Regions from separate parts of the Micromonospora sp. NPDC023644 genome, predicted to be linked through region 2. Evidence: riboswitches for the same ligand, from Rfam matches in the RefSeq annotation. Region 2 holds a riboswitch; the other holds the start of a gene.
The links. Region 2 has a riboswitch for S-adenosylmethionine ahead of thrC (threonine synthase). Riboswitches for the same ligand answer to the same signal wherever they lie in the genome.
Positions count from the first base shown of each region.

Region 1 (13,992 bases), on a different contig from region 2:
GTCGGTTACGGACACACGCCACTGGTAGCACCCGCCGGCAAGCACGCCGCGCGCCGCGCTCCCGCCCCGCCGACTGCACTAGGGTGCAGGCCGTGGGCAGCGAGGCGACTCCCGAGGCAGCGACCCGTCGGCCGATGACGACCCGTCGGTGGCTCACTGTCCTGTTGCTGACGATGACCGCCCTGGTCCTGCTCGGCGGTGGCGCGGGCGCCGCCGCGCTGCGGCACACCGCCGCGGTCTCCAACGACCTCGCCGACCGGGTCGCCCCGGCCCGTACGGCGGTCGGCCAGCTCGACAGCGGCCTACTCGCCCAGGCGGCGGCCGTACGCGGCCACGTCGTCACCGGCGACCCGCGGTTCCTCGACTCGTACCGGCAGGGCGTCGAGAGCGAACGCGCCACCATGTCCCGGCTGCGCGGCCTGCTCGCCGACGAGCCGGAGGCGCTGGGCGACCTGGACCGGGCGCAGCGGCTGGCCGACCGCTGGCGCACGGAGTTCGCCGAGCGCCTGGTCGCCTCCCGGCAGGCCGGCGCGACGCCGGAGCAGCTGGCGCCGCTGGTGACCGGGGACGCGGAGACCTTCACGGCGGTCCGCGCCGAGCTGACCGGGCTGGTCGGCCGCCTGGACGGGATCCGGGACGCCGGCCGGGACGACCTCGACGGCGCGCGGGCGCTGCGGGACCTGACGTTCGTGGCGATCCTGGCGGCCCTGCTGCTGTGCGGGATCGTCGGATCCGTGCTGGTGCGCACGAGGATCCTGCGGCCCCTGGACCGGCTGGGCGCCTCGGTGCGGCAGGTGGCCGGCGGCGACTTCCGGCACCGGCTGCGGCCCGACGGCCCGGCCGACATCGCCCGGCTGACCAGCGACGTGGAGACGATGCGCCGCGCGGTGGTGGAGGCGTGGGAGCGCAGCCAGCACGACCGGGACGCGCTGGAGCAGCAGGCGGCCGAGCTGCGCCGCTCCAACGAGGACCTGGAGCAGTTCGCGTACGTCGCGTCGCACGACCTGCAGGAGCCGCTGCGCAAGGTGGCGTCGTTCTGCCAGATGCTGGAGCGCCGCTACGCCGACCAGCTCGACGACCGGGCCCGGCAGTACATCGGCTTCGCCGTCGACGGGGCGAGCCGGATGCAGGAGCTGATCAGCGACCTGCTCACCTTCTCGCGGATCGGCCGGGTCTACGGCGACCTGCGGGAGGTCGACCTGGCCGAGGTGTTCGCGCAGGCCGAGGCGAACCTGTCCCGGGCGGTGGAGGAGTCCGGCGCGACGATCACCCGCGACCCGCTGCCCACCGTACGGGGCGAGCCGACCCTGCTGACCATGCTCTGGCAGAACCTGCTCGGCAACGCGGTCAAGTTCCGCAGCCCCGACCGGGCGCCGCTGATCCGGGTGACGGTGACGGACACCGGGGATGCCTGGTCCTTCGCCGTCGAGGACAACGGCATCGGCATCGACCCGCGGTACGCCGAGAAGATCTTCGTCATCTTCCAGCGCCTGCACCCCCGGGGCGCGTACCCGGGCACCGGCATCGGGCTCGCGGTGTGCAAGAAGGTCGTCGAGTTCCACGGCGGGACGCTGGGCCTGGACGAGGCGTACCGCGACGGGACGCGCTTCGTGTTCACGATGCCGCGGGTGTCGACGGCGGTCGTACCCGGGCAGCCCGGCGAGCCCGCGGCGGAGTCGGCGGCCACGGCCTGAGCCTCCCCGCCGCCCCGACTCAGGCCTGCGGCTGCCGGTGGCCGTCGCCGGTCACCGGCGCGGCGGGTTCCGGCGGCCCGGCGGGCGGGCGCTCGGCCGGCGGCTCCGCGTCGCGGGTGAACTTGTCGAAGAAGCGCAGCAGCTCCACCGGGAACGGCATCACCAGGGTGCTGTTCTTCTCCGCCGCCACGTCCACCACCGTCTGGAGCAGCCGCAGCTGGTAGGCCCCCGGCGTGCTCGCCATCGCCCGGGACGCGTCGGCGAGGCGGCGGGACGCCTGGTACTCGCCGTCGGCGGCGATCACCCGGGCGCGGCGTTCGCGTTCCGCCTCGGCCTGGCGGGACATCGACCGTTTCATCCCCTCGGGCAGCGCGACGTCCTTGACCTCGACCCGCTCGATCAGCAGCCCCCACGGCTCCTCCGTGGGCGCGTCGATGACCGCCTTCAGCTCGGCGTTGACCCGGTCCCGGTCACCCAGCACGGTGTCCAGGTCGGCCTTGCCGATCACCGAACGCAGGGCGGTCTGCGCCACCTGGAGCACGGCCGAGGGGTAGTCCCGGACGTTGACCAGCGCCTTCACCGGGTCGACGACCCGATAGTAGACCACCGCGTCGACGGTGAGGGTGACGTTGTCCCGGGTGATCGCCCCCTGCGGGGGCACCCCGATCACGGTCGTCTGCATGCTGACCCGGACCATCCGGTCGGCGACGGGGACGATCAGCCGCAGGCCGGGCTCCCGCACCGGCGTCAGCACCCGGCCGAAGCGGAACACGACGCCGCGCTGGTACTGCTGCACCAGCCGGACGCTCAGCGCGCCGACGAGCGCCAGGAGCGCGACCACGATCACCACGCCGACCACGACCGCTTCCACGGCACCCCCGATCCGTTCGGCTCCCCGCCGCCGCCCCTTTCCCGCTGCGCCGGGAAGTAGTCCCCGGCGTCGCCGGTGCCCGGCCCTTCGATCAGCCCGCCGCCCCGCCGCGGTCGTGCGTGCGGGCGGCCACCAGCGCGATCCCGCACGCCGCGGCGGCGGCCAGCGGGGCGATCAGGAAGCCGACGGTCACCTGCCCCGCCGCGTCCAGCAGCGCCCCGGCCGCCGCCGCGCCACCCGCGCTGCCGACCGAGAACGCCGTCGCCGCCCAGGCGAACGCCTCGGCCACCGTGCCGGCGGGCGCCACGTCGTCGATCGCCACGAAGGCGATGGTGAGCAGCGCCGGAAGCGCGAGTCCGCTGACCGCCATCAGCGCCAGCATCACCGCCGGGGCCGGGGTGAGCAGCAGCGGCAGGTAGCCAACGGCGAAGACCCCGACGGCGCGCGGCAGGGTGGCGTAGCGGCGCAGACCGCCGAAGCGCACGTAGAGCAGGCCGCCGACCAGCGCCCCGGTGGCCTGCGCGGCGAGCAGCCAGCCCGCCCAGGAACGGGCCCCGGCCGACTCGGCGTACCCGGTCGCGGCGACGGTCACGCTGCCCACCGCCGCGCCGACCAGCAGCAGCGCGGCCAGGACCAACCGGAGCCGGCCGGCCCGCAGCGGCCCGGCCCAGTGCCGTACCGCCGGCCCGCCGCGCCAGCGTCGGACCGCGTCGGTCGTGGCGAACCACGCGGTACCGGCGGCCTGGAAGAGCGCGGCGGCGGCCAGACCGCCGGCCGGGCCGGCCAGGCCCACGGCGGCGAGCGTGACCACCGGGCCGAGGATGAAGATCGCCTCCTGCACGGCGATGTCCAGGGTGTACGCGGTCTGCACCCGGTGCGCGGGGAGGAGGTCGCGCCAGAGCACCCGCAGGCACGACTCGAAGGGCGGCGCCCCCGCCCCGGCCAGGGCGGCGGCGAGCACGGTCACCGGCAGGTTCACGTGCGCGGCGGTGAGCGCGAAGCCGAGCGTCGAGGCCGCCACGGCCAGCCACAGCACCGGCGGCTGCCGCCAGCGCTCCGCCATCCGGGCGAGCATCGGCTGGCCCACCGCGGTGCCGGCGGTGAACGCGCCGACCAGCAGGCCCGCGACGGTCAGCGTCATCGTCTCGCGGGCGAACACCAGCAGGGCCAGCGGGGCCGCGCCCAGCGGAATCCGGCCGAGCAGGCTGGCCGCCAGGACCCGGGCGGTCTGCGGCGCCCGGAGCACGGCGAGAGCGGAGGTGTCGGTGGGATCGGGGTCGGTGGGTCGTCCGCCGGCGGGTGGCCGCTCGGCGGGCGGTACGAGTTCGGTGTCGTCGGGCACGGGCATGACGGATCGCTCCCGGATCGTGGCGGAGGTGGACCGGAGGACGGCGCGGCGCCGGGCCGGTCAGGGAGCGAAGTCGGAGCGTTCGTGGTCGTTGCCGTACAACGGCAGGTCCGGGGTGATCCAGCGGCCGTAGGCGGCGGCGACGGCGTCGAGCGGGATCACGTGGACAGTCTAGGCCGAGCCAGCGGGACCGGATTGGACCTCGCCGCGCCACCACCCGTGCTCCCTACGATGGCGGCCCACGACTCGCCGCGCCGCCGGGAGGACGTCATGCGGGAGCGCTTCGCCGACCTGTCCACGCCGCTGATCGCCGACGCCTGCGTACGCCTCGGCGTGCCCCCGCGCGTGGCGCCGGCCGGGATCCGGGCGGTCGTGCCCGGCCACCGCCTCGTGGGCCGGGTGCTGCCGGTGCGTCACCACGGCAGCGTGGACGTGTTCCTGGAGGCGTACGGGAACGCCGCCGCCGGCGACGTCCTCGTCATCGACAACGGCGGCCGGAGCGACGAGGCGTGCGTCGGGGACCTGGCGGTGCTGGAGGGCGTCGCGGCCGGGATCGCCGGCCTCGTCGTCTGGGGGCTGCACCGCGACACCCCCGAGCTGGTGGAGATCGGCCTGCCCGTCTTCAGCTACGGCAGCCTCCCGGCGGGTCCGGCCCGCCTGGACCCGCGGGAGCCGGAGACGCTCACCAGCGCCCGGGTCGGGCCGCACCTGGTGACCGCCGACGACCTCGTCGTCGCCGACGACGACGGGGTGCTGTTCCTGCCCGCCGGCCGCGCCCCCGAGCTGTTCGCGGCGGCGGAGCGGATCGGGACCGTCGAGCGGGTCCAGGCGCGGCGGATCCGCGCCGGGGAGACGCTGCGGGAGCAGACCGGCTTCGCCGACTACCTGGCCCGCCGCGCCGTCGACCCCGCCCACACCTTCCGGCAGCACCTGCGGCAGGTCGGCGGGGCGATCGAGGAGTGAGCGGGGACCGGTCGGAGGGCGCGTGAGGGTGGTCATAACGGCTGGACGGCCCACCGTGGCGGGCTGCTAGCCTCGTCGGCAGGTCATGAGCGCCAGCGTCAAGCCCCGGCTCGCTGGCCGGCAACCCTCGTCCGCGCAGGGGTGCCCCGGGTGAGGACCAGGCACCGGAGCGGCTCCGGTGCAAGCGCGGCCTGGTTCCCAGGTCGTCACCGACCGAGGAGAGCCATGTCCTTCCCCATCTGCGTCCCACCGGCGGTTCCCGCCGGGGCACCGCCGTCGCCGGCGCTGACCCGGCGCCGCCACATCGACACGATGCGGGTCTGCGCCACCTCCTGTCGCCCCGGCGACGCGCGCTAGGCGCGCCACCCCTCTTTTCAAGGACCCATCCCAGCGGTACGCCCACCGGGCGCACCGTCGGCGCCGCACGCCCGTGCCCGCCGCCGGAACACCTCGTTCGGAGACACCTGTGCGATTCCTTTCCTCCCTCACCCGGGCCGCCGCCCTCGGCGTGGCCGCCGTCCTCGCCGCCACCACCCTGACCGCCTGCGGCGACGACGCGGCCGGCGCGGCCGACAACCCGTACGGCCTGCTCCAGCCGGGCGTGCTACGCGCCGGCACGCTCACCGACGCCCCGCCGAACGTCTACCTCAAGGACGGCAGGTTCACCGGTTTCGACAACGACCTGCTCACCGCGGTCGCCGCGAAGGTCGGCCTGAAGGTGGAGTTCGTCGGCACGGACTTCTCCGCCCTGCTCTCCCAGGTCAACAACCGCAAGTTCGACGTCGGCAGCTCCTCGATCACGATCACCGAGGCGCGCAAGAAGACCGTCGACTTCGGCAACGGCTACGACTTCGGCCACTTCGGACTCGACGTGCCGGCCGGCTCGTCGATCACCGGCTTCGACCAGCTCGCCGGCAAGCGGGTCGTGGTCGTGCAGGGCACCGTCCAGGACGACTACGCCACCGGCGAGGGGCTCGACCCGGTGCGGGTGCCCGACTACAACGGCGCGATCAACCAGCTCAAGGCCGGCACGGCCGACGCCTGGATCGCCCCCGCCGAGATCGGCGACAAGTCGGCCGCGGACAGCGGCGGCAGGATCACCGTGTCGGCCAAGCTGCTCAGCCCGGCCCCCACGGCGTACGCGTTCGCCAAGGGCAACGACAAGCTGCGCGAGGCGCTGGACAAGGGTCTCGACGAGGTGATCGCGGACGGCACGTGGAGCCGCCTGCAGGCCCAGTACTACCCGGGCCGCCCGATCCCGGCCGACTTCAAGCCCGGCAGCGGCACGGTTGCGGTGCCGTCGGCGTCGGCCACCTCCTGAGACGTACGGACGACGAGCGAGCGGGGCGGTAGGAGGAACGATGGATCCGTTGAGCACCCTGTGGGAGACCTTCTTCGACGCGGACTCCATGCGCGAGGCGCTGCCCGAGATGTTGACGGTGGGGCTGCCCAACACGCTGATCCTGGCGATCTCCGCCGCCCTGCTCGGCTCGGTGCTGGGCATGGCGCTGGCCGTCGCGGGCATCTCGCGTACCCGATGGTTGCGGTGGCCGGCGCGGGTCTACACCGACGTGTTCCGTGGCCTGCCCGCCGCGGCGACGATCCTGCTCATCGGGGTCGGCCTGGCGCCGCTGGGCATGCGGGTGTGGGGACCCAACCCGTACCCCCTGGGCATCCTGGCGCTGTCGCTGATCGCGGCGGCCTACATCGGCGAGATCTTCCGCTCCGGCATCCAGTCGGTGGAGGCCGCGCAGCTGGAGGGGGCCCGGGCGCTGGGCCTGTCCTGGGGCGAGGCGATGCGCCTGGTGATCGTCCCGCAGGGGATCCGGCGGGTGCTGCCGGCCTGGGTGAACCAGCTGATCGCGCTGATCAAGGACTCCAGCCTGGTCTACTTCCTCGGCCTGCTGGCCAGCCAGCGCGAGCTGTTCCGGATCGGGCAGGACTACGCGGCGAACACCGGCAACCAGTCCGCGCTGCTGCTGGCCGGGCTGTTCTACCTGACCCTGACGGTCCCGCTGACGCACGCCGTCAACTGGATCGACCGACGGCTGCGGCACGGCCGGCAGGCCACCGCGCCCGGTGACGACGACCTCGACCTGGCCCTGCCGGGTGCGGCGGGAGGGAATCAGCGATGAGCATCGACACGACGACCTCGGTGAGCCTGCGCGTCCGCGACGTGCACCTGGCCTTCGGGTCGCACCGGGTGCTGCGCGGGGTCGACCTGGACGTGGCGCGCGGGGCGACGGCCTGCGTGATCGGGCCGTCCGGGTCGGGCAAGTCCACCCTGCTGCGCACGATCAACCGGCTGGTCGAGCCCGACCGCGGCGACGTGCTGCTGGACGGGCGCAGTGTGCGGGGCGACGACCCGGACGCCCTGCGGCAGCGGATCGGCATGGTCTTCCAGCAGTTCAACCTCTTTCCGCACATGAGCGTGCTGCGCAACGTCACCCTCGCGCTGCGCCGCATCCGCAAGCTCGGCGAGGACGAGGCGGTGGCCCTCGCCCGCGAGCACCTGGAACTGGTGGGGCTGGCGGCCAAGGCCGACGCCCGCCCGGCGCACCTGTCCGGCGGGCAGCAGCAGCGGGTCGCGATCGCCCGCGCGCTGGCGTTGCGCCCGCAGGTGATGCTCTTCGACGAGGCGACCTCCGCCCTGGACCCGGAGCTGGTCAAGGGCGTGCTCGGGCTGATGGCCGAGCTGTCCGCCGGCGGCATGACGATGGTCGTGGTGACCCACGAGATGGGTTTCGCCCGCGAGGTCGCCGACACCGTCGCGTTCATGGATCGCGGCGTGGTGCTGGAGGCCGGCGAGCCGGCCGCGATCTTCGAGCGGGCGGAGCACCCCCGGTTGCGTCGCTTCCTCTCCCAGGTGCTCTAGCGCCGACGCCGTCCGGTCGGGCGCACGCTCAGATCCTGGCGACCAGAGCGGGGCACGTCTCGTCCTCACGCGTGGGACAGGTTCCGCAGTTCCCCGGTGAGCTGTTCGAGGTACTCGGGCGGCCCGGCTTCGGCGAACCACAGCCAGAGTTCGGCGGCGTGGATCGGAAACCAGGCCCGGACCATGGCGGGGTCGGCTCCGTACCCTTCGACCAGGGCGTCGAACGACCGCGGGTCCTTGCGCGCCGCGCCCCAGGCTGCCCGCGACAGTTCCCGGAGCGGGTCGCCCAGATGGGCCGCTTCCCAGTCGAGGACCGCCGTGACGGCGCCGTTCGCGGCGAGGAGGTTTCCGTCGGTCCAGTCGCCGTGGCAGAACACCGTGCGGCCGCCCGGTGGAACGGCGAGTGGAAGCGGGGGGCCGCCGGCGTCGCGGTAGCGGCGAATGATCAGCGCATCGTCCGGCGCGGCCGGCAGCCCGTCGGGCGGCCGCAGCTCGTGGAGCCGACGCAGCAGGGTCGCCGAGGCACGGAGCCCGTCGAGTCGCACCTCGGCGTCACCGCTGTCCAGGCGCTCGCCCGGCATGAGCGTCATGAGGATCGAGCCCGGCCCGACCTCGACGAGCTCGGGCACCGGCAGGCCCGTGTCAGCGAGTGCCCGCAGGGCGAGCACCTCCGTGTCGTGCCGCGACGGTTCCGTCATCCGCTTCTCGACCAGCTGGCGCCCCTGGTGCTCCACCAGCCGCACGTGCCCGACCGCTCCCTGCCGCATCCCGCCATCCTGCCAGGCGCACGGGTGACATCGCTGTGCCGCTGAGCAGGCGCCCCAAACCCGCAACTGGGCGGCACCGGCTCTGGCGCACTGTCGAGTCTTGGCAATATCCTCCACTTCACACGCGACGCCTGGAGTTCCTTTTCACGGGGCCGCCCCGCCCCCACCTCCGGCCGCAGAGGAGATGCCATGCACGTCGAGAATTCCGCAGTGGACCGTCGAACCCTGCTGCGGGCCGGCCTCGGCGCCGCCACGGTCGCGGTCGTCGGCAGCCAACTCGCCCTCCCGGGCGCCGCGCACGCGGACCCCGCCGCCGACCTGGACTGGATCTACAGCTGCGACGAGTGGGGCGCGCGCCCGCCGGCGGACCCGCTGTCGGTCAGCGCCATCCCCACCAACAAGATCATCGTGCACCACATGGCGTTCCCGAACGTCACCGACTACTCCGAGGCGCAGGCGGTCAAGCTGGCCCGCGACTGCCAGAACCTGCACATGGACGGCAACGGCTGGTCCGACACCGGCCAGCACTTCACCATCAGCCGGGGCGGCTACGTGATGGAGGGCCGCCGGGGCAGCCTGGAGCGGTTGCGCGCCGGCGACCGGCAGATGATCTCGGCGCACTGCCCCGGCGAGAACGGCCGGGCCATCGGCATCGAGAACGAGGGCACCTACGTCACCGAGACGCCACCGGAGGCCCTGCTGGACTCGCTGGTCACGCTCTGCGCGACCATCTGCCGGCGGTACGGGCTGCACGCCCACGACATCTTCGGCCACTGGGACTTCCGCACCACGCAGTGCCCCGGAGCGGCCTTCTACGGGCAGTTCCCCGCCCTGCGCCGCCGGGTCTTCGAGGCGCTCGGCACCGACCTCGGCGACGTGCCGGCCCGCCGCTGGCCGGACCTGTGGCGCTTCGTCGGCTCCCCCTCCGTCCGGGTGGTGCAGTACCTGCTGGCCCACCGCGGCTACGCCGTGCCGGTCAACAGCGTCTTCGACGCCGCCACCGTCGCCGCGGTGCAGGACTGGCAGCACCGCAACGGCATCGCAGTCGACGTGGACGCCACCCTCACCGCCCCCACCTGGGAGACCCTGGTGCCGGAGCTGGGCGGGGACGCCACCGGCCTGCCGGTCACCGCCGTGCAGTTCCTGCTGAACTTCCGGGGCAACCCCGGGGTCACCGTGACCGGCGAGTACGACCACCCGACCAGGACGGCCGTCAAGGACGTGCAGCGGACCCACGGCCTGCCGGCCCACGGCAAGCTGGACGTCGACACCTGGTGCGCGCTCGTCGGCGGCGTCGTACGCCGGTCGTTCCGCCACTGACCGCCGCCGCCGGCCCGTCGGGGCGCAGAGCCCGACGGGCCGGCGAAACGCGGTCGTACCTCGCCCCCGCCAGGCCCCTGATCTGCGACGATGAGGCAGTCACGACCGGAGGAGGGTGCTGTGGCGTCTCGACTCAACCCGTACTTCAGCTTTCCGGGCAACGCGCGGGAGGCGATGGAGTTCTACCAGCGTGTGTTCGGCGGTTCGCTGTCGATGGACACCTTCGGCACGTTCGGCACCGACGACCCCGCGCTCACCGACAAGATCATGCACGCCATGCTGGAGACCGACCAGGGCTTCACGCTGATGGCCTCGGACACCGCGCCGGGCATGGAGCACGACCCCGGCAACAACGTCTCCGTGAGCCTCAGCGGCGACGACGCCGACGAGCTGCGCGGACACTGGGGCAGGCTCGCCGAGGGTGGCACCGTGACGATGCCGCTGGAGAAGCAGGTGTGGGGCGACGAGTTCGGCATGTGCGTCGACCGCTACGGCATCGGCTGGATGGTGAACATCGGCCAGCCGCAGGGCTGACAGGTGTAGGGGTGGCGGCAGCGGGTAGGGACCGCTGTCCACGGGCCCGGGCGGCACCCCACGGTGCGCCCCGGCCCGCAGCCGCCGGCCAGGGGGTGCACCCGATGCAGTCGACGCCCGCGCACCCCCGGCCCGGCCGCCCCGCCCGGCGCGCCCGCCGTGCTCCGGGCACGCCCCGGCCGCGATGACCCGGGTCCGGAACCTGCGCGTCCGCCCCGACCTGCTCTACGTGGCGAGCGGCTGGAGCACCCTGGTCACCGACGTCCGCGGCCGGATCACCGGCGCCGACCCGCAGGGCTTCTTCGCCCGCAACACCCGGGTGCTCAGCACGGAACGGCTCAGCGTGGACGGCCGCGAGCCGGTCCCGTTCAGCACGGCCAACGTGGCGGGACACGCCCAGCTGTCGTACGCCGCCCTCGGCGACGGCGAGACGCTGCCCTCCCGCGCGGCCTACCTGCTGGTGGAGCGCTTCGTCGGCGAGGGGCTGCGCACCCGGCTGACCGTGGTCAGCTACGCGGCCGTGCCGCTGGAGCTGCGGCTGCGGATCCACCTCGCCGCCGACTTCGCCGACACCAGCGAGGCCGAGACCGGCCGCCGGGTGCAGTCCGGCGCCGTCGACGCGAGCTGGGACGACCGGCAGCGGGAGCTGCGCCTCACCTACCGGTGCGACGGCCTCGACCGGGCGGTGGCGATCGGCGTACGGGCCGACATGCCCGTCCGGTACGCCGACGCCGCCCTGGCGGTCGACGTCGCGGTGCCGCCCGGGGAGTCCCGCCGGGTGGAGCTCCTCGTCGAACCCGTCTTCGACGGGCGACGCCTCGCCGCGCCGCCGCCGACCTTCGCCGAGCCGGGCGACGCCGCCGCGCGCGCCCGCGGCACCCTGGCCCGCGAGTTCGCGCGCCTGGGCAGCAGCAACTTCGACGTCACCGCCGCCTGGCGGTGCGCCGTCGACGACCTCTCCGTGCTGCCGCTGGGCGAACCGGACGGGCCGACGGCACCCATGGCCGGCCTGCCGATCTACCAGGAGATCTTCGGTCGCGACACGATGACCGCCTCCTGGCAGGCGCTGCTCGCCGGGCCGACGATGCTGGCGGACAGCCTGCGGCTCAACGCCCGCCACCTCGGGCGGCGCATCGACGACTGGCGCGACGAGGAACCCGGCAAGCCGCTGCACGAGGCCCGCCGGGGCCCGGTGTCCACGCTCGGGATCGACCCGTTCGACGGCTACTACGGCGACTGGTCGACCGCCCCGGACTTCCTGGTCTTCCTCGGCCAGTACCTGGCCTGGACCGGTGACCTCGACACGGTGCGGGACCTGCTGCCGACCGCGCGGCGCGTGCTGGGCTGGATCGACCGGTACGGCGACCTCGACCGGGACGGCTTCCTGGAGTACCACCGCCGGTCCCCCGCCGGCCTGAAGAACCAGGGGTGGAAGGACTCGGACACCGCCATCGTCGACGAGCACGGCGAGGTGGTGCCGAACCCGATCGCGACCAGCGAGTTGCAGGCGTACTGGTACGCGGCGCTGCGGCACGCCGCGGTGGTCTTCGCCGCGGCCGGTCACCCCGCCTTCGGCGCCGGGCTGGTCCGCCGGGCCGCCGCCCTGCGGCGCCGCTTCCACCGCGCCTACTGGATGCCCGACCACGGCTGCCACGCCCTGGCGCTGGGGCCGGACAAGCGGCAGGTGCGTTCGGTCAACTCCAACGACGGTCACCTGCTGGCCACCGGGATCGTGCCCGCCCGGCTCGCGCCGCTGGTCGCCGACCGGCTGCTCGCCCCCGACATGTTCAGCGGCTGGGGCGTACGCACCCTGTCCTCGGCGCACCCGGCGTACAACCCGTTCAGCTACCACCGGGGCAGCGTGTGGCCGGTCGAGGCGGGCACCATCGGCCTGGGGCTGGCCCGGTACGGCTGCTGGGAGCACCTGCACCGGCTCGCGGAGGGGATGTTCTCGGCGGCGGCGCTCTTCACGGAACACCGCCTGCCGGAGGTGCTCAGCGGGCTGCCCCGCGACGACACCCACCCGCACCCCGGCGTCTACCCGGACTCCTGTTCCCCGCAGGCCTGGTCCGCCAGCGCGGTCGTCGCGCTGATCCAGGCGCTGCTGGCACTGCGCCCGGCCGCGCCGTTGCGGACGATCTTCGTCGACCCGCACCTGCCGGAGTGGCTGCCGGACCTCGTGCTCGAGGGCGTGCGGGTCGGCGGTCACACCATCGACCTGACCGTACGACGTGGGCGCGGCGGGCGCACGTCGCTGCGCGCCCGCGGCGACCGGATCGCGGTGCTCCGCCGGCCCACGCTCCAGGCCCGGGCCACCCGCCGCCGGTCCTGACCAGCTGGCCCGGATCGTCGGGACCCCACGGGCGGCGGGCGGTGGCGCAGCGCGGAAGGCGGCGCACGCGGCCGACAGGGCTAGGATCCTGTCGTGGCCGAGCAGGGGCTCATCCGGGACGACGAACGGTTGCGCCGCATCGAGGCGGTGACCGACGCGACGCTGTCCCGCCTCGACGCGGCCGATCTCTTCGACGAGCTCCTCGACCGCGTCCGGGACCTGCTCGACGTCGACACGGCGGCGATCCTCATGCTGGACACGCACGCGCAGCAGCTCGTGGCCACCGCGGCCAAGGGGCTGGAGGAGGAGGTCCGGCGGGGTTTCCGCGTCTCCGTCGGCCGCGGGTTCGCCGGCCGGATCGCCCTGACCCGGCAGCCGGTGGTCGTCGACGAGGTCACCCCCGACTCCGTGGTCAACCCGATCCTGCTGGCGATGGGGCTGCGGTCGCTGCTCGGCGTGCCGATGTTCGCCCGGGGCGAGCTGATCGGCGTGCTGCACGTCGGCACGCTGGGCCGACGCCGGTTCACCACCGACGACGTCCGCCTGCTGGAGCTGGTCGCCGACCGGGCCAGCCTGGCCAGCCTCACCCGGTCCCACAACCTCGACCACAACGCCGCCCTCGCCCTGCAGCGCAGCCTGCTGCCCACCCAGCTGCCCAGCGTGGCGGGCCTGGACCTGGCCGCCCGGTACGTGCCCGGGCACGTCGCCGGGATCGGCGGCGACTGGTACGACGTGTTCCCCCTGCCCTCGGGCTGGCTGGGCCTGGTGATCGGCGACGTGTCGGGCCACGGCCTGCAGTCCGCCGTGATCATGGGACGCGTCCGCAGCGCGCTGCGCGCCTACGCGCTGGTCTGCGACGACCCGGCGGAGGCGTTGACCCTCCTCGACCGCAAGGTCGGCCACTTCGAGGCCGGCAACCTCACCACGGCGCTCTACGCCATGGTCTCCCCCGACCGGACCCGCATCCGGCTCTCCGCCGCCGGGCACCTGCGCCCCGTCCTCGCCGTGCCGGGCCGGCCGGGCGCACCCGTGGCGGTCCACGTCGATCCCCCGCTCGGCACGGGTCGCCGGCCACCGCCCCGGCAACGCGCGGAGGTGGCCTTCCCGCCGGGCGCGGTGCTCGTCTGCTTCACCGACGGCCTCGTCGAACGCCGCCACGAGGTCATCGACGTCGGCCTCGACCAGCTCGCCGACGTGGTCCGGCCGGCACCGGCCGAGCAGGTCTGCGCCACGGTCATGGGCGTCCTCGGCACCGAGCAGCCGACCGACGACATCGCCATGCTGGTCG
Region 1 is NZ_JBFABA010000047.1:1,183-15,174, forward strand. It holds gene AB0G08_RS24570 (ATP-binding protein) at 135-1,694, shown strand; gene AB0G08_RS24575 (SPFH domain-containing protein) at 1,714-2,565, opposite strand; gene AB0G08_RS24580 (MFS transporter) at 2,657-3,913, opposite strand; gene AB0G08_RS24585 (RraA family protein) at 4,184-4,876, shown strand; SAM riboswitch class IV at 4,958-5,069, shown strand; gene AB0G08_RS24590 (ABC transporter substrate-binding protein) at 5,343-6,197, shown strand; gene AB0G08_RS24595 (amino acid ABC transporter permease) at 6,238-7,011, shown strand; gene AB0G08_RS24600 (amino acid ABC transporter ATP-binding protein) at 7,014-7,751, shown strand; gene AB0G08_RS24605 (phosphotransferase) at 7,817-8,518, opposite strand; gene AB0G08_RS24610 (N-acetylmuramoyl-L-alanine amidase) at 8,729-9,838, shown strand; gene AB0G08_RS24615 (VOC family protein) at 9,959-10,372, shown strand; gene AB0G08_RS24620 (glycogen debranching N-terminal domain-containing protein) at 10,557-12,704, shown strand; gene AB0G08_RS24625 (GAF domain-containing SpoIIE family protein phosphatase) at 12,798-13,992, shown strand, end outside.
Region 1: linked by a shared signal. The riboswitch ahead of AB0G08_RS24590 (ABC transporter substrate-binding protein) and the one ahead of thrC (threonine synthase) in region 2 are both predicted to bind S-adenosylmethionine.

Region 2 (13,992 bases):
CCTCGTCGAGGCGCTCCAGCACCCCGTCGTTGACGATCGCGCCGGTCATCTCCACCCCGCGCGCCGGGTCCGCGGTGATCTTGGCAACCGCCGCGGCGATCCCGCCCGCCACCTCGTCGAAGCTCTTGTGACCCTGGTCGGTGGCGATGCCGTCGCGGGGGATCAGGATGTTCTGCGACGTGGTGCACATCTGGCCGCTGTAGAGCGTCAGGGTGAAGCCGAGGTTGCGGCACATCCCGGCGAAGTCGTCGGTGGAGTCGATCACCACCGTGTTCAGCCCGGCCTTCTCGGTGTACACCGCCGCCTGCCGGGCGTTGGCCTCCAGCCAGTCGCCGTACTCGGTGGAGCCGGTGAAGTCGATGATCTTCACCGCCGGGTGCAGGGCCAGCGTGGAGGCGAGCTTCTCGCCGGGGGCCTCGGGGGCGAGCAGCACCAGGTTCGGGTCGAAGCCGGCCTCGGCGAGCACCTCCCGGGCGTACTTCACCGTGATCGCCAGCGGCAGCACCGCGCGCGGGTGCGGCTTGACGAGGACCGGGTTGCCCGTCACCAGCGAGGCGAACAGCCCCGGGTACGAGTTCCAGGTCGGGAAGGTGTTGCAGCCGATCACCAGCGCCACACCACGGGGCACCACGTGGAAGGTCTTGGTCATCCGCAGCGGGTCGCCCTTGCCGGCCGCCTTCTCCCAGCCCGCCGTCCCCGGGTGCCGGGTCATCTCGGCGTACGCGTAGGCGACCGCCTCCAGCGCGCGGTCCAGCGCGTGCGCGCCGCCGGCCTGGAAGGCCATCACGAAGGCCTGGCCGCTGGTGAACTGCACCGCGTTGGCCAGCTCGAAGATGTGCTTGTGCAGCCGGTCCAGGATCTCCAGGCAGACCCCCACCCGGGCCTGCGGGCCGGCGTCGCGCCAGCCGGGCAGTGCGGCGGAGGCGGCGGCGAGCAGTTCGTCGGCGCCGGCGTGCGGGTAGCGGACGTTCAGCTCGACGCCGAACGGGCTGGTCTCGGTGGCGACCCGGTCGGCCGCGCCCGGCTGGTCGAGGGGGAAGTCACCGCCGAGGTACGCCTCGAAGGCGGCCTTGCCGTCGGCGGCGGCGGTCTCGCCGTAGACCCGGGGGCTGGGCGACTCGGGGTAGGCGGACCAGTACCCGCGCTCCGTGATCGCGGTCAGCGCACGGTTGAGGGTGTCGGCGTGCCTGTCGTACAGGGGGTGCGGGGTCTCCGTCATGCCCGCCATCATGCAACAGGAAGCCCCAGGATCAGTAGGGCCGTGTCACAACTCAGATCGTGAGCTGCCAGTCGGTCCACCCGTCGACGGGGCGGAACCCGAGTTGCTCGTTGATCCGCACCATGTGGGCGTTCTCGGCCGCGTTGAAGGTGTCGATCGCGCGTACCGCCGGCTCGTGGGCCAGCAGGTGGCGCAGGTTCTCGACCTTGGCGAGCAGGCCGAGCCGGTGACCGCGGTGCGCCGGGTCGACGATGGTGATCTGCTGGAACGCGTGCCAGTCGGCCGACGGCCCCACGTCGAGCAGGGTCCAGGCGACCACCCGACCGGAGGCCTCGTGGCACACCGCCGCGTGGTAGCGCCGCCGCCCCCGCGCCTCCAGCGCCCGCTCGATGCCGCGGACCCGTTCGACGTCGATCCGCTCCGGCTCCCACTCCACGTCGCCCAGGGGCGCGTCGGCCATCAGCCGGCCGTCGAGGTAGGCGATGTCGGCGACGTACTCCCCGGGGGTCCGCCCCTGCCAGCGGACGGTGCGGTACCCGGCGGCGCGGGACCGGGCCTCGGCCAGCGACGCGGCCAGGCCCGCGTGGTCGAGCCGGGTGGTGTCGAGGCGGCGGCGGACCTCGGCCAGCGCCGGCCGGGCGCCGGTCGTCGCGGCGAAGGCGGCGCCGGCCCCGGAGCGGGCCGGGCCACCGGGCAGCGCGGCGACCGTCATCGCCACCACCCGCTTGCGGCCCCGCTCGCGCAGCAGGCGTACGGCGTGCCCGTGCAGCGCGCGGCCGACGCCGCGACGCCGGAACTCCGGGTGCACGATCACCTCGGCGGTGGCGTTCTCGGTGTTGTCGAGCTGCGGCAGGTCCAGCGCGAGGTAGCCGGCCGGCACGCCGTCGAGCCGGGCCAGCGCCCAGAGCGGATCGTTGCCCGGCAGCGGGTGCCGGATGGCCGCCTCGAAGCGCCGGCGGCAGAACGGCGGGAAGTCCGGCAGGTCGGCGTCGTTGGCCGCCGCGCCGATCCGGTACGCCTCGTCGATCGCGGCCTGGTCGGCGGCGTCGAGCGGCGCGATCGAGATGCTCATCGGCTGAGGGTGCGCCACACGACGACGATCGGGCCAGCGAATTAGCCGCTGGCCCGATCGGAAGTTGGTCGGGAGGGACGCTCGCACAACGCCTCCGGCGTTGGGTCGCAAGAACTGAAAGTCTCCGGCGAGACGCCCTCCCGCACGGAGCATCTTGCGCCGTCCGGTTACCGCCGTCAAGTCATTCTCGGCGCGTTTTCCGCACTCACAGCGAAAACCCAGTTACCCCCCGAATCCCCCACCCACCCCTCCCCGGGGTCCGGCCTCCGCGTCGATCATGAGGTTTGCGGCACCGTTCGCGATCGACTTCGCCGTCAACCTCATGATCGACGCGGAGAACAACAGCCGCGGGCAGGGGGGGTGGGGTGGGGTGGGGGTCAGCCTAGGAGGCCGGCGTCGCGGGCGGCGCGCAGCGAGGGCTTGATGCGGTGGGTGGGGCCGACCTCGCCGGCCACCGCGTCGAGGGTCTTGAGGCCCTCGCCGGTGTTGAAGACGACGGTCTCCGCGGCCGGGTCCAGCCGGCCCGACTCGACCAGCTTGCGCAGCACGGCCACGGTCACCCCGCCGGCGGTCTCGGCGAAGACGCCGGTGGTCCGGGCCAGCAGCCGGATACCGGCGCGGATCTCGTCGTCGTCGACGTACTCCATCCAGCCCCCGGTGCGGCGCACCGCCTCCAGCGCGTAGATGCCGGCGGCCGGGTCGCCGATGTTGAGGGACTTGGCGATGCCGGTCGGCCGGACGGGGGTGATGGTGTCGGTGTCGGCGTGCAGGGCGGTGGCGATCGGGTTGCAGCCGGCCGACTGCGCGCCGAACACCTTCCAGCCGCCGGCCGGCGCCTCGACGAGGCCGATCTCGACCAGCTCGGCGAACGCCTTGTCGATCTTGGTGAGCAGCTCGCCGGAGGCCATCGGGATCACCACCTGCGCCGGGATCCGCCAGCCGAGTTGCTCGGCCACCTCGTAGCCGAGCGTCTTCGAGCCCTCGGCGTAGTAGGGGCGGACGTTGACGTTGACGAACGCGGTGTCCTCGAACTCGTCCGTCTCCACCAGCTCGCCGCAGAGCCGGTTCACGTCGTCGTACGAGCCGTCGATGGCGACCAGCTCGCCGCCGTAGACGGCGGTGGTGATGACCTTGCCCTGTTCCAGGTCGCCGGGGATGAAGACCACCGACGGCGCGCCGGCCCGGGCGGCGTGCGCGGCGACCGAGTTGGCCAGGTTGCCGGTGGAGGCGCAGGCGTAGCGGCTGAAGCCGAGCGCGCGGGCGGCGGTCAAGGCCACCGAGACCACCCGGTCCTTGAACGAGTGGGTCGGGTTCGCGCTGTCGTCCTTGACCCAGAGCGGGGCGGTGATGCCCAGCTCGGCGGCCAGGTGCGGGGCGGCCACCAGCGGGGTGAGGCCCGGGTCGAGCGTGACCCGGGAGGCCGGGTCCTGACCGGCGGGCAGCAGCGCCGCGTACCGCCAGATGTTCTGCGGGCCCGCCTCGATCTGCTCCCGGGTGACGGCCGCCAGCGCGGCGGCGTCGTAGTCGACCTCCAGCGGGCCGAAACACTCGTAGCAGGCGTGCTGGGCGGCGAGCGGGTAGCGGGCCGAACAGGCGCGGCAGGCCAGGGCGCGGGCGGGGCTGGCGGTGGTGTCGATGCCGGAGGGGGCGAACGTCGACGTCATGTCGCGGGTCCTCTCATCTTTCCCCGCATCGCACCCTGCGGCGGGGACGGAATTGGCACCTGCCCCGCCGGTCGCTCTGCGGTGAGCGCGCGGGGTGGTTGCCGGGGCGTCGTCGGGCCGTATCCCTCAGCCCCTCTGGATGAGGTATGCAGTTGTGCCGTCGAGTCTAAGCACCCGCGCAGCCCGGATCGACGGGAGATCCCACGCTGTGAGCGATCCCGCAGCCGCCGGCCAGGGCCGGCGGACCCTTCCTCGACGGTACGGATTCAGGCGGTCACCGAGCGGGAGCCGCCGGGGCGCCGGGCGCGCAGCAGGGTGTCGACCGCCCACACGCCGGGGCCGAACACGGCGATCAGCAGGAACGACCAGCAGAACAGGACGGCCAGCTCACCGCCGTTGCGCAGCGGGAGCAGCGCGTCGGGCTGATGCACCACGAAGTACGCGTAGGCCATCGAGCCGGACGCCAGCAGGGCCGCCGCCCGGGTGAGCAGCCCGACGAGCACCAGCCCGCCGCAGACCGCCTGGATCAGCGCGGCCCACCACCCCGGCCACTCGCCGAGCGGGACCGCCTCGCCGGTGCCCCGGTTTCCGCCGAGGATCCCGAGCAGCGAGGCCAGGCCGTGGCAGAGGAAGAGCAGGCCGACGACGGCGCGGAACAGGGACAGGGCCGGGCCACCGATCCGGTCAGCGAACATCAGGGCACCTCCGGTCAGGACGAGGGGACGACACCAGGATGCCGCCACCCATTCGACGATGTCGATTCTTTCCCTCTCCATGGGAACGCTCCCACGGCTAGTCGGTCCACCGTCCACAAGGGCGCTGGCGCGGGCCCGTTACGGTGCGGGCACATCGACGGAAAGGAACGCGCGATGCGTCGCAAGCTCGTCCCGGTGGTGGCGCTCTCCATGGCCTGCCTGCTGGTCGTCACCACCGCCTGCTCCACCGGCAACCGGAAGAAGCGGAACCGGTCCGCCGACCGGCCGGCCGGCGCCGCCGCGAAGCGGGACGACGTCGACACCACCCGGGCGACCCCGACCCCCCGCCGCACGGGTGACGGGCTCACCTGCCTCGAACTGCGTAACAGCCGGGTCGGCAGCCGGAAGGTCCGCTACCGGGAGTACGCCGCCCCGATCCGCCTCACCGACGGCCGCTGGTCCGACCGCGACGGCACGACGGTGACGTTGCAGCGGCCGTGCGCCGTCGGCGACCTCGACGGCGACGGAGCGGACGACGCGATCGGCGTGGTCATGCTCGACGGCGGCGGCACCGGCCGCTTCTTCACCCTCGCCGCCTGGCGCAACGTCAGCGGCGAACCGGACTATCAGGCCCAGGTCGACCTCGGCGACCGTACGCCGGTGGAGAGCGTCAGCGTGCGCGACGGCAGGGCGACGGTGGTCTACCTGACCCGGCCGGCGGACGGCCCGATGGCGGAGCTGAGCATCCGGCGCACCGCCGTCTACCAGCTCAGGGGCACGACGCTGGCCAAGCTGAGCCACACCGACGCCCGGGTGGCCGGGGCGTCGAGCGACGGGAGCACCGCCGACGCCCCGGACTCGGGGGACACGGTCCCCGCGGCCGACTCCCCCACCCGCAAGCGCAGGTCCCGCTCCCGCTGACGTCCCCGCGCCGCCTCAGTCCGGGACCGGTCGGTGGGTTGGCGGTCTCGGCAGCCGTACGCTCCCGGTCGCCGGGCAACCCTCCTGGCTCACCTCGCCGAGGCAGCCCCACCCCGAGGTCGGCACGCGCTCGAAGTACTGCACGGGCTGCGACGGGACGGCCTCGGTGGTGAACGTGCCGGCACCGCTCGGGATGCGCTGCTCGTGGGAACCGGTCGTGTCGGTGTACGAGGCGACGATGTGCCACTCACAGGTGTGGGTGGACACCTCCGGCTGGATACGGAACGCCATGTTCGACTGACCGTTGCCCAGCTCGACGACGTTGCGGCGGAAGTACAGCTGGCCCTCCTGCGGCTCGCCCTCGGCCAGGACGTACGGGCCGTGCGGTTTGTCCGTCGGCCCGCCGGTCAGGTCCCACAGCAGGCCCTGCCGGGACTCGGCACCCGCCGGGGGGATGACGACGACGGTCTGCGCGGTGGGTGCGCGGCACGAGTCCTTGACGGCGGTCATGTCGTTGATCGTGAGTCCGGCGACGCGGTCGCTGTTGAGGTTCAGGTCGAACGTCTGGGCGTTGCCGCGATTCTCGTTGCCGTCCTCGAAGGGCGCCACATAGGACGCGCGCTCGACGATCCGACCGCCGAGCGGCTTCATGAACTCCCACACCCGCGACGCCTCGCCGGTCAGGGCGGTCAGGGTGGCCTGCTCGCCCTCGGTCAGCGGCCGGTCGAGCAGCACGGCGAAGGCCTCGGGCAGGTACTTGTCGTAGTCGAGCGGAGTGCTGGTGGACGTGAACGCGGGTTGCTCACGGTCGACCGCCCTCGCAGCCTGGCTGTCCGAGCGGGCCCGATCGGTGGCCGTCGACCGGTCCAGGAGAAGGTTGGCGTGGTAGGCGAACAACACGCCGACCACGAGGACGACGGCGACGGCGGTCACGTACACCGCACGCTGCTTCGGCGGGAGCCCGCGGAACCCGGGCAGGCGTTCGTCCGCCAGCACGGCCCAGGCCTTCGGCCGGGGCGACGACCCGGACGGCTGCTCCGGTGGCGCTACGGGCGCGGACGACGGCTCAGCCGGCAGTACGGGCGGAGACACGGACGACGACCCAGGTGACGACACGGACGACGGCACGGGTGGCGGCACGGGCGACGGCTCAGGTGGCGGCACGGACGACGGCTCAGGCGGCGACACGGACGGCTCAGGTGGCGGCGCGGACGGCTCAGGTAGCGGCGCGGACGACGGCTCAGGTGGCGGCTGAGGCGGCGGCACGGCGGGCGGAGTGGCCATACCCGATTCTCACTCACAGGCGCCACGTCATTACAGAAGCCGTCCCCCGACTGTGTCCGGCCAGGAGCGTCGCACCCGCCGCCGTCGCCTCGCCAGGGGTTCCGGGCCGGGTGTTGTCGTAGCCGATTCCGCTCGACAGGCACCGCAAGGGCGCTCCGGCCGGTCGCGCGGATGGGGCAGCTCGACAGCGCCCGCCGGACCTCCGCCGGGCGATGTCTGGGGTCGGCGGCGCGCTGGCCGGTGCGATGATCGGGCGATGGCACTCCCCGCACGCCGGCCCGCGGGCCGACCCGCACGCCAGCACGCACGCCGACCCGCAGGCCGACCCGCGCCGCGCTCACGCGACGGCCTGCCAGGTCCGGCACGGGCGGTCGGGCTCGCGATCGCCGGCCTCGTCCTGCTCGGCGCCTGCGCGCCGGCGACCGACCCGCCGTCGGCCGGTCCGGCGCCGGCCACGATGCCCGGCACTACGCCGACGGCGACCGCGTCGGCGACGGCGTTCTGGGCCACTCCCACGACCGGGTGCCCGGCATCCGGCGTCCGGATCAGCTCACCGGGCACCAGCGCCGCGATGGGTCTGCGCGCGCTCGGCCTGGAACTGGTCAACTGCGGCACGGAGCCCTACCGGCTCGACGGCTACCCGGTGCTGCGCCTGTTCGACGGCGACGGCAACCCCGTACCGGTCCGGGTGGTCGACGGGGCCAAGGAGATCACGTCGGGCTTCGACGACCCGCCCCGGCCGCTGACCCTGCGGCCCGGCGAGCGGGCCGGCGCCGCCGTGCTCTGGCGCAACCTGGTCACCGATCCGACGGTCGTCGCCACCAACGGCGAGCGCCTGGAGGTCGCGCCCGCCGTGGGCCGGCCCGCGCAGGCCGTCGGCCTGGACGGGCCGATCGACCTCGGCAACACAGGCCGGATCGGCGTCAGCGCCTGGAAGAAGCGGGCGGCCGACCCGACATCGACGCCGACCAGGCCGCTGCCGACCAGGCCGCTGCCGGACGCCCCGGTGCCGAGCAGGCCGGCGCCGAGCAGTCCCGTGCCGCTGCCGTGAGGCGCCCGGCGACTCAGCTGGTGACGTCCTTGCGGGTGAAGCGCCAGAACGCCAGGCCCCAGAACAGCGTCGCGTAGCTGATCGCCGAGATCGCGCCGCGTACCACGTCGTCGGTCTGCACCGGCGTCGACAGCAGCCCCAGCCAGGCGGTGCTGTAGTGCGTCGGCAGGAACGCGCGCAGCGCGCCCAGCGCGGTGATCTGGTCGAGGATGCTGGAGAGGATCCAGAGCAGCACCGCGCCGCCGACCGCGCCGAGCGCGGCGTCCGTCACCACCGACAGCAGGAACGCCAGGCCGGCCACCACCAGGAGCACGACCGCCAGGTAGCCGAGCACGCCCAGCAGCCGCAGCAGCCCCTCGCCCGGTTCGAGCTGGGCCGCCACGGTGCTGCGCAGCGGCTCCCAGCCGTAGCGCAGCGTGCCGATCAGCAGGGCGGTGCCGGCGAGCAGCAGCAGCGCCAGTGCCGAGTAGACGAGCGCGACGAGCAGCTTGACGGTCAGCAGGCGGGCCCGGGGCACCGGCACCGCCAGCAGGTAGCGCAGGCTGCCCCAGCTCGCCTCGCTGGCCACCGTGTCCCCGCAGAACAGCGCCACCACCACGACCATCAGGAACGACGCCGAGACGAAGATGGTGAAGAGCGTGAAGTTCAGCCCGCCCGACGTGGCGAACTCCACCAGGCTGCCGAACTCCCCGCGCCCGTTGTCGTCGTCGTCGCCCGTGTCGAACTGGAACGCGATCAGGATGATCAACGGCAGCAGCACCATGAACCCGAGCGCGAGCTGCGTACGCCGCCGGGAGGCCTGCCGCCGGAACTCGGCGCCGAACGGCAGGGTCGCCGACGGCCGGTAGCCGGCCGCCGCTCCCACCATGGGTGACGTGCCCGCCATCATCGGTCCCCGCTTCCCCGAGAGTTCTCGCCCACCAGGGCGAGGAACGCGTCCTCCAGGCGGCGCCGCGGCACCACCCGGTCCACCCCGATGCCGGCCCGGACCAGCTCGGCCACGACCTCGCTGCGGGCGGTGCCGTTGGTGTCCACCACGAGCTGGCCCTCGCCGTCGGGGAGCACCCGCACCCCGTGCAGGCCGGCCAGCACCGCCCGGGCGGCCTTCGGGTCGGTCACGTCGAAGAGCACGCTGGGCGACTCGCCGACGATCTCCTCGACCGGGCCCGAGGCGACGATGCGGCCCTTGTTCACCACCACCGCGTGCGTGCAGGTCTGCTCCACCTCGGCGAGCAGGTGGCTGGAGACCAGCACCGCGCGGCCGTCGGTGGCGTAGCGCTGGAGCACCCGGCGCATCTCCGCGATCTGCGGCGGGTCGAGCCCGTCGGTCGGCTCGTCGAGCACCAGCAGCTCCGGCAGCCCCAGCATGGCCTGCGCGATGGCGAGGCGCTGCCGCATGCCGTGGCTGTAGTTGTTGGTCTTCCGGTGCACCGAGTCACCCAGGCCGGCGATCTCCAGGGCCTGGTCGAAGTGCGCGTCCTCGGCCGGCCGCCCGGTGGCCCGCCAGTACGCCTTCAGGTTCTCCAGCCCCGACAGGTGTGGCAGGAAGCCCGGCCCCTCGACCAGCGCGCCGATCCGGGACAGCACCGGCGACCCGGGCACCAGCCGGTGCCCGAAGACGTAGATCTCGCCGGCCGTGGGCTGGGTCAGCCCCATCAGCACCCGCAGCGTGGTGGTCTTGCCCGCGCCGTTCGGGCCGAGCAGGCCGACGACCTGGCCGGGGTGCACCTCGAAGTCGACGTTGGAGACGGCGACGAAGCCGTCCGCGTACTCCTTGCGGAGCTGCCGCACGGCCAGCGGCACGCCCGCGTACGCCGGGTGCACGGAGCTGTCCTGGCGGCGGTGCCGGCGGCGGACCACCGCGACGACCACGACGAGCCCGACGGCGATCGCCACGATCAGCGCGACCAGCACCCAGCGCCACACGGTGGCGGAGGTGGGGATGGGGTCGCCGGCGACGGTCGGCAGGCCGACCGCGCCACCGGCCGCCACGGTGTGCACGGTCGGCTCGACCGGGGTGGCGTACGCCTGGTCGGAGGTCGCCACCACCACGCGCAGCCGGTGCCCGGCCTCGAACCGGCGGACGATCGCCGGCAGGGTGACGGTGACCGGCCGCGCCGCGTCGATCGTCGGCGGCAGGCCGGTGAGCCGGACCGGGGCGACCAGGCCGTTGGGCAGGGTGGCCGCGCCGTTGGGGTCGACGTCGTAGAGCTTGACGAAGAGCACCGCCTCCCCCGTCGGCGACGCCGCCCGGACGTCGACGGTCGGGGCGCCGACCACGTCCACCGCCTCGGCCAGCGGCGCCGACTCGAACCGGGCGTGCTGGCCGGGGATGTCCCCGGCCACGCCGCCGAGCAGCGACGACAACTCGCCGGCGAAGGGCACCGAGGAGATGGCGGCCGGGTTGCCGGACGGCGGGTTCGCGACGGGCTGGGCCGGGCCGGCGACCGGTACGTCCCGACGGGCCGTGCCGCCGACGCCCGGGTAGTCGGCGTAGCGGTAGCCGGTGGCCACCAGTCCCCGGTCGAGGGCGTCGAAGCCGGCGATCCGGGACCAGGTGAAGTCGTCGCCCGGGGCCTGGCCCTCGCCCTTGACGTAGTGGTCGAGCCACTGGACGGTCAGGAACTTCACCCGGTCCGAGTCGGTCTTCGGGCCCTCGCCGCCGTCGTGCCCGCCGGTGAACCAGGCCACCCGGACGGGCGTGCCGGCGGCGGCGATGCCGCGCGCGTTCGCGTCCGCCTCGCCGAGCGGGAAGAGGGTGTCCGCCTCGCCCTGCACCAGCAGGGTCGGCGCCTTGATCCGGTCGAGCACGCCGGCCGGGCTGGAGCGGCGCAGCAGGTCCACGGCGGCCTGGTCGGCCCGGCCGGTGGTGGCGATCCGCAGGTACGCGGCGCAGATGTCGGCGGCGAACCGGCCGCACGCCGGGTCGGCGACCTCGACCGGGACGCCCCCCGGACCGGTCCCCGGGCCGGCGCCCGGCCCCGGGCTGGGCGGGCCGGTGGCGGGCGCCCCCTCCGGCTGGGCGGCGGGGGCCCCGTTGAGCCCGGCGGGCCCGGCGCCGGCGTTGCCGGCGCTGCCGAAGAAGATGCCGGCCCAGCCGGACTTGAACACGCCCTCGGTGGGCTCCTTCCCGGTGCTCTCCGGCAGGAAGGAGCGGGACAGGTCGTTCCAGGTGATCATCGGCACGATGGCGTCGACGCGCTGGTCCTGCGCGGCGAGCAGCAGCGCCAGGCCGCCGCCGTACGAGCCGCCGACGACGCCGACCCTCGGGTCCCCGGCGGCGTCGGTGCGGACCTCCGGGCGGTCGGCGAGCCAGTCCAGCAGGCGCTGCGCGTCCCGGACCTCGTAGTCCGGGTGGTCCAGGTGGATCTGCCCGCCGCTGCGGCCGAAGCCCCGCGCGGTCCAGGTGAGCACCGCGTAGCCGCGGCCGGCGAACTCCTCGGCGTCGGCGCGGACGGACTCCTTGGTGCCGCCGAACCCGTGCCCCAGCAGCACCGCCGGCACCTTGCTCCCGGCCGAGGCGTCCTCGGGCAGGTAGAAGGTGGTGTCCAGGTCGACGGACTCGTCACCGCCGGGCCCGGAGGAGACGTTCACGATCGCCGCCTCGGTGCGCACGGCCGGTCCCTGCGGCAGGACGGCCCAGGTCACGGCGGCGGCGAGCAGCACGAGGACCACCGTCGCGGCGACGGCGCGCCGGCGGGTGGGCAGGGCACGCCGGATCCACGCGGCCGACAACGGCGATCTCATTCGGCACACGGTACGGCCCGGATCCTGAGCGTTGGCTGAGATCCTCCGTACGTCCGTCCGGTTGATCCGATCGGCGTCCCACCGGCGCGGTCCAGACCGTCTCACGAAGATGAATTCGTATCACGTGAATTCCGATGTTCGTCGGAAATCCCCTCGATCCATCCTTGTCACTCTCTTGCCTGACACAGAGAGTGCCCGACGGGTGACCCATCGGTCACTTCGGGCTTCATGACGCAAAGCTGACTGTTCGACGGTCGGAACAGCTCCCCGCTGGTCGGTTAGTTTTCCGGTCCGGTGCACGGGACTTCACCGTCGACCCCCGACACCCCACCGATCCCGTGCTCCCGCCGGAGGAGACAGCCATGACAGTCCCCGCGCCACCGGCCCGTCGGCGGCCCTCCGCGGTGGGCCGCGTACTGCCGTTGCTGCTCCTCGTCGCCCTGCTCGCGCCGATGGCCCTGCTGTTCGTGCAGACCTGGCGGCTCACGGCCGACGACCGGGACCTGGCCGGCCGGGAACGGCTCGGCGTGGAGTACCTGCGCGCCCTCGCCCCGGTCACCCACGCCCTGGTCGACGCCCAGACCGCCGCCGTCGCCGCCCGGCCCGCCAACGGCGAGGCGCTGACCCGCGCGGTCGAGGCCGCCGCCTCGGTCGACGCGCGGATCGGTGACGAGCTGCGCACCCGGGAGCGCTGGGCCGGCCTGCGGGCCAGGATCGAGGCGCTGGGCGCGCGCGGCCCCGCCGACCCGGAGGCGGCCTTCACCGCGTACGGCGAGGCCACCGACCTGCTGCTGGCCCTGCACGGCAAGGTCCGGGAGACCTCCGGCCTGGTCCGCGACCCCCGGTCGGACTCCTTCTTCCTCCAGGACGCGAGCCGGGGCCTGCCCGAGACGGTGGTGGCGGCCGGGCGACTGGCCGACCTGGCCGTGCTCGCCGACCGCCGGCCCGCCGCCGACCGCAACCGCACCGCCGCCGAGATCGCCGCCCTCCGGGTGGCCGTCCTCACCCCGGCCGGCGACCTGGTCACCGACCTGCGGGCGGCCGTGGACAGCTCGGAGAGCGCCGACCTCGGCCCGAGCGTGCTGACGCCGCTCGACACCTACCAGCGGGCCGTCGAGGCGCTGGCGGCCCACTCCGCGCCGGCCGGCCGCGACGCGGCGGTGGACCAGGCGCAGGTCGCCGGCGCCCGGCTCAACGCGCAGTCCGCCGCCCGGCAGCTCCAGCCCGTCATCCTGGACGAGCTCGACGCCCTGCTCGCCGGCCGCCTCGACGACCTGGACCGGGACCGCTGGCTGACCGTGGCGGCCGGGGCGCTGGCCCTCCTGCTGTGGTCGGCGCTCGGCGCGGTGTGGCTCGCCGCCGTCCGACGGGCCCGGCGGCGCGCGGCGGAGGTCCGGCGCGAACCGGACGGCGCCGCCGCCGGGCCGGACGACACGCCGTGGCAGCCGACCGCCGTCCGCGGCGCGGAACCGCGGCGGCTCCAGCCGGCGGGGTCGGCCCGCGGGCCCGGGAGCGCGCAGTGGGGGCCCGCCGATGCTGCTCGCTAGGCTCCGGATCCGGGGAAAGCTCGCGCTGCTCCTCGTCATCCCGCTGCTCAGCATGGTGAGCCTGGCCGTGCCGGCGGTGCTCGGCCGGGTGGCCGCCGCGCAACGGGCCGGCGACACCGCCGACCGGGTCCGCGTCGCCAGCCGGATCGGCAGCCTCGTGCAGGACCTGCAACAGGAGCGCGTCCTCTCCGTCGGACTGCTCCTCGGCCGGGTCACCCGGACCGAGCTGATGCAGCGGTCGGCCAGCGTGGACGACCGGGTCGCCGACCTGCGGGCCACCCGGGGCGACCTGCTGCCGCCGCGGGTCACCGAGGCCCTGAGCGGCGTACGTGGGCTGACCGACCTGCGGGCCGCGGTGCTCGCCGGTACCGCCACCCCGGACCAGATCATGGGCGGCTACGGGCCGGTGAGCACGAAGCTGATCGACTCGCTGCGGCTGCCGTTCGGGGTGGACACCGACACGGCCGCCGGACGGCAGGTGCTGGCCCTGGACGGGCTGCTCCGCGTCGACGAGGCGATGGGCGCCTGCGCCACCCTGATCGTGCTGGTCAAGGCGACCGGCTCCCCCCGGGTGGTCGCCTCGTACGTCGCCTGCATGGCGGGGCTGCGGGCGGACAACCAGCGGTTCCGCAGTCTGATCACGCCGGATCAGGTCAAGCTGGTGACGCTCAACGACGCGGCGGTGGCCGCCCGGACCAGTCCCGACTTCCTCGTCCGGAGCGCGCTGGACCCGGCCGGCGCGACCAGGGACATCCCCCTGGACGCGCTCTTCCCCTCGGTCCGCTCGATGAT
Region 2 is NZ_JBFABA010000004.1:178,656-192,647, forward strand. It holds gene paaN (phenylacetic acid degradation protein PaaN) at 1-1,219, opposite strand, end outside; gene AB0G08_RS05210 (GNAT family N-acetyltransferase) at 1,272-2,291, opposite strand; gene thrC (threonine synthase) at 2,669-3,955, opposite strand; SAM riboswitch class I at 3,966-4,101, opposite strand; gene AB0G08_RS05220 (DoxX family protein) at 4,222-4,650, opposite strand; gene AB0G08_RS05225 (hypothetical protein) at 4,825-5,571, shown strand; gene AB0G08_RS05230 (hypothetical protein) at 5,587-6,567, opposite strand; gene AB0G08_RS05235 (DUF4232 domain-containing protein) at 7,313-7,906, shown strand; gene AB0G08_RS05240 (ABC transporter permease subunit) at 7,920-8,795, opposite strand; gene AB0G08_RS05245 (alpha/beta fold hydrolase) at 8,792-11,653, opposite strand; gene AB0G08_RS05250 (hypothetical protein) at 12,016-13,200, shown strand; gene AB0G08_RS05255 (nitrate- and nitrite sensing domain-containing protein) at 13,187-13,992, shown strand, end outside.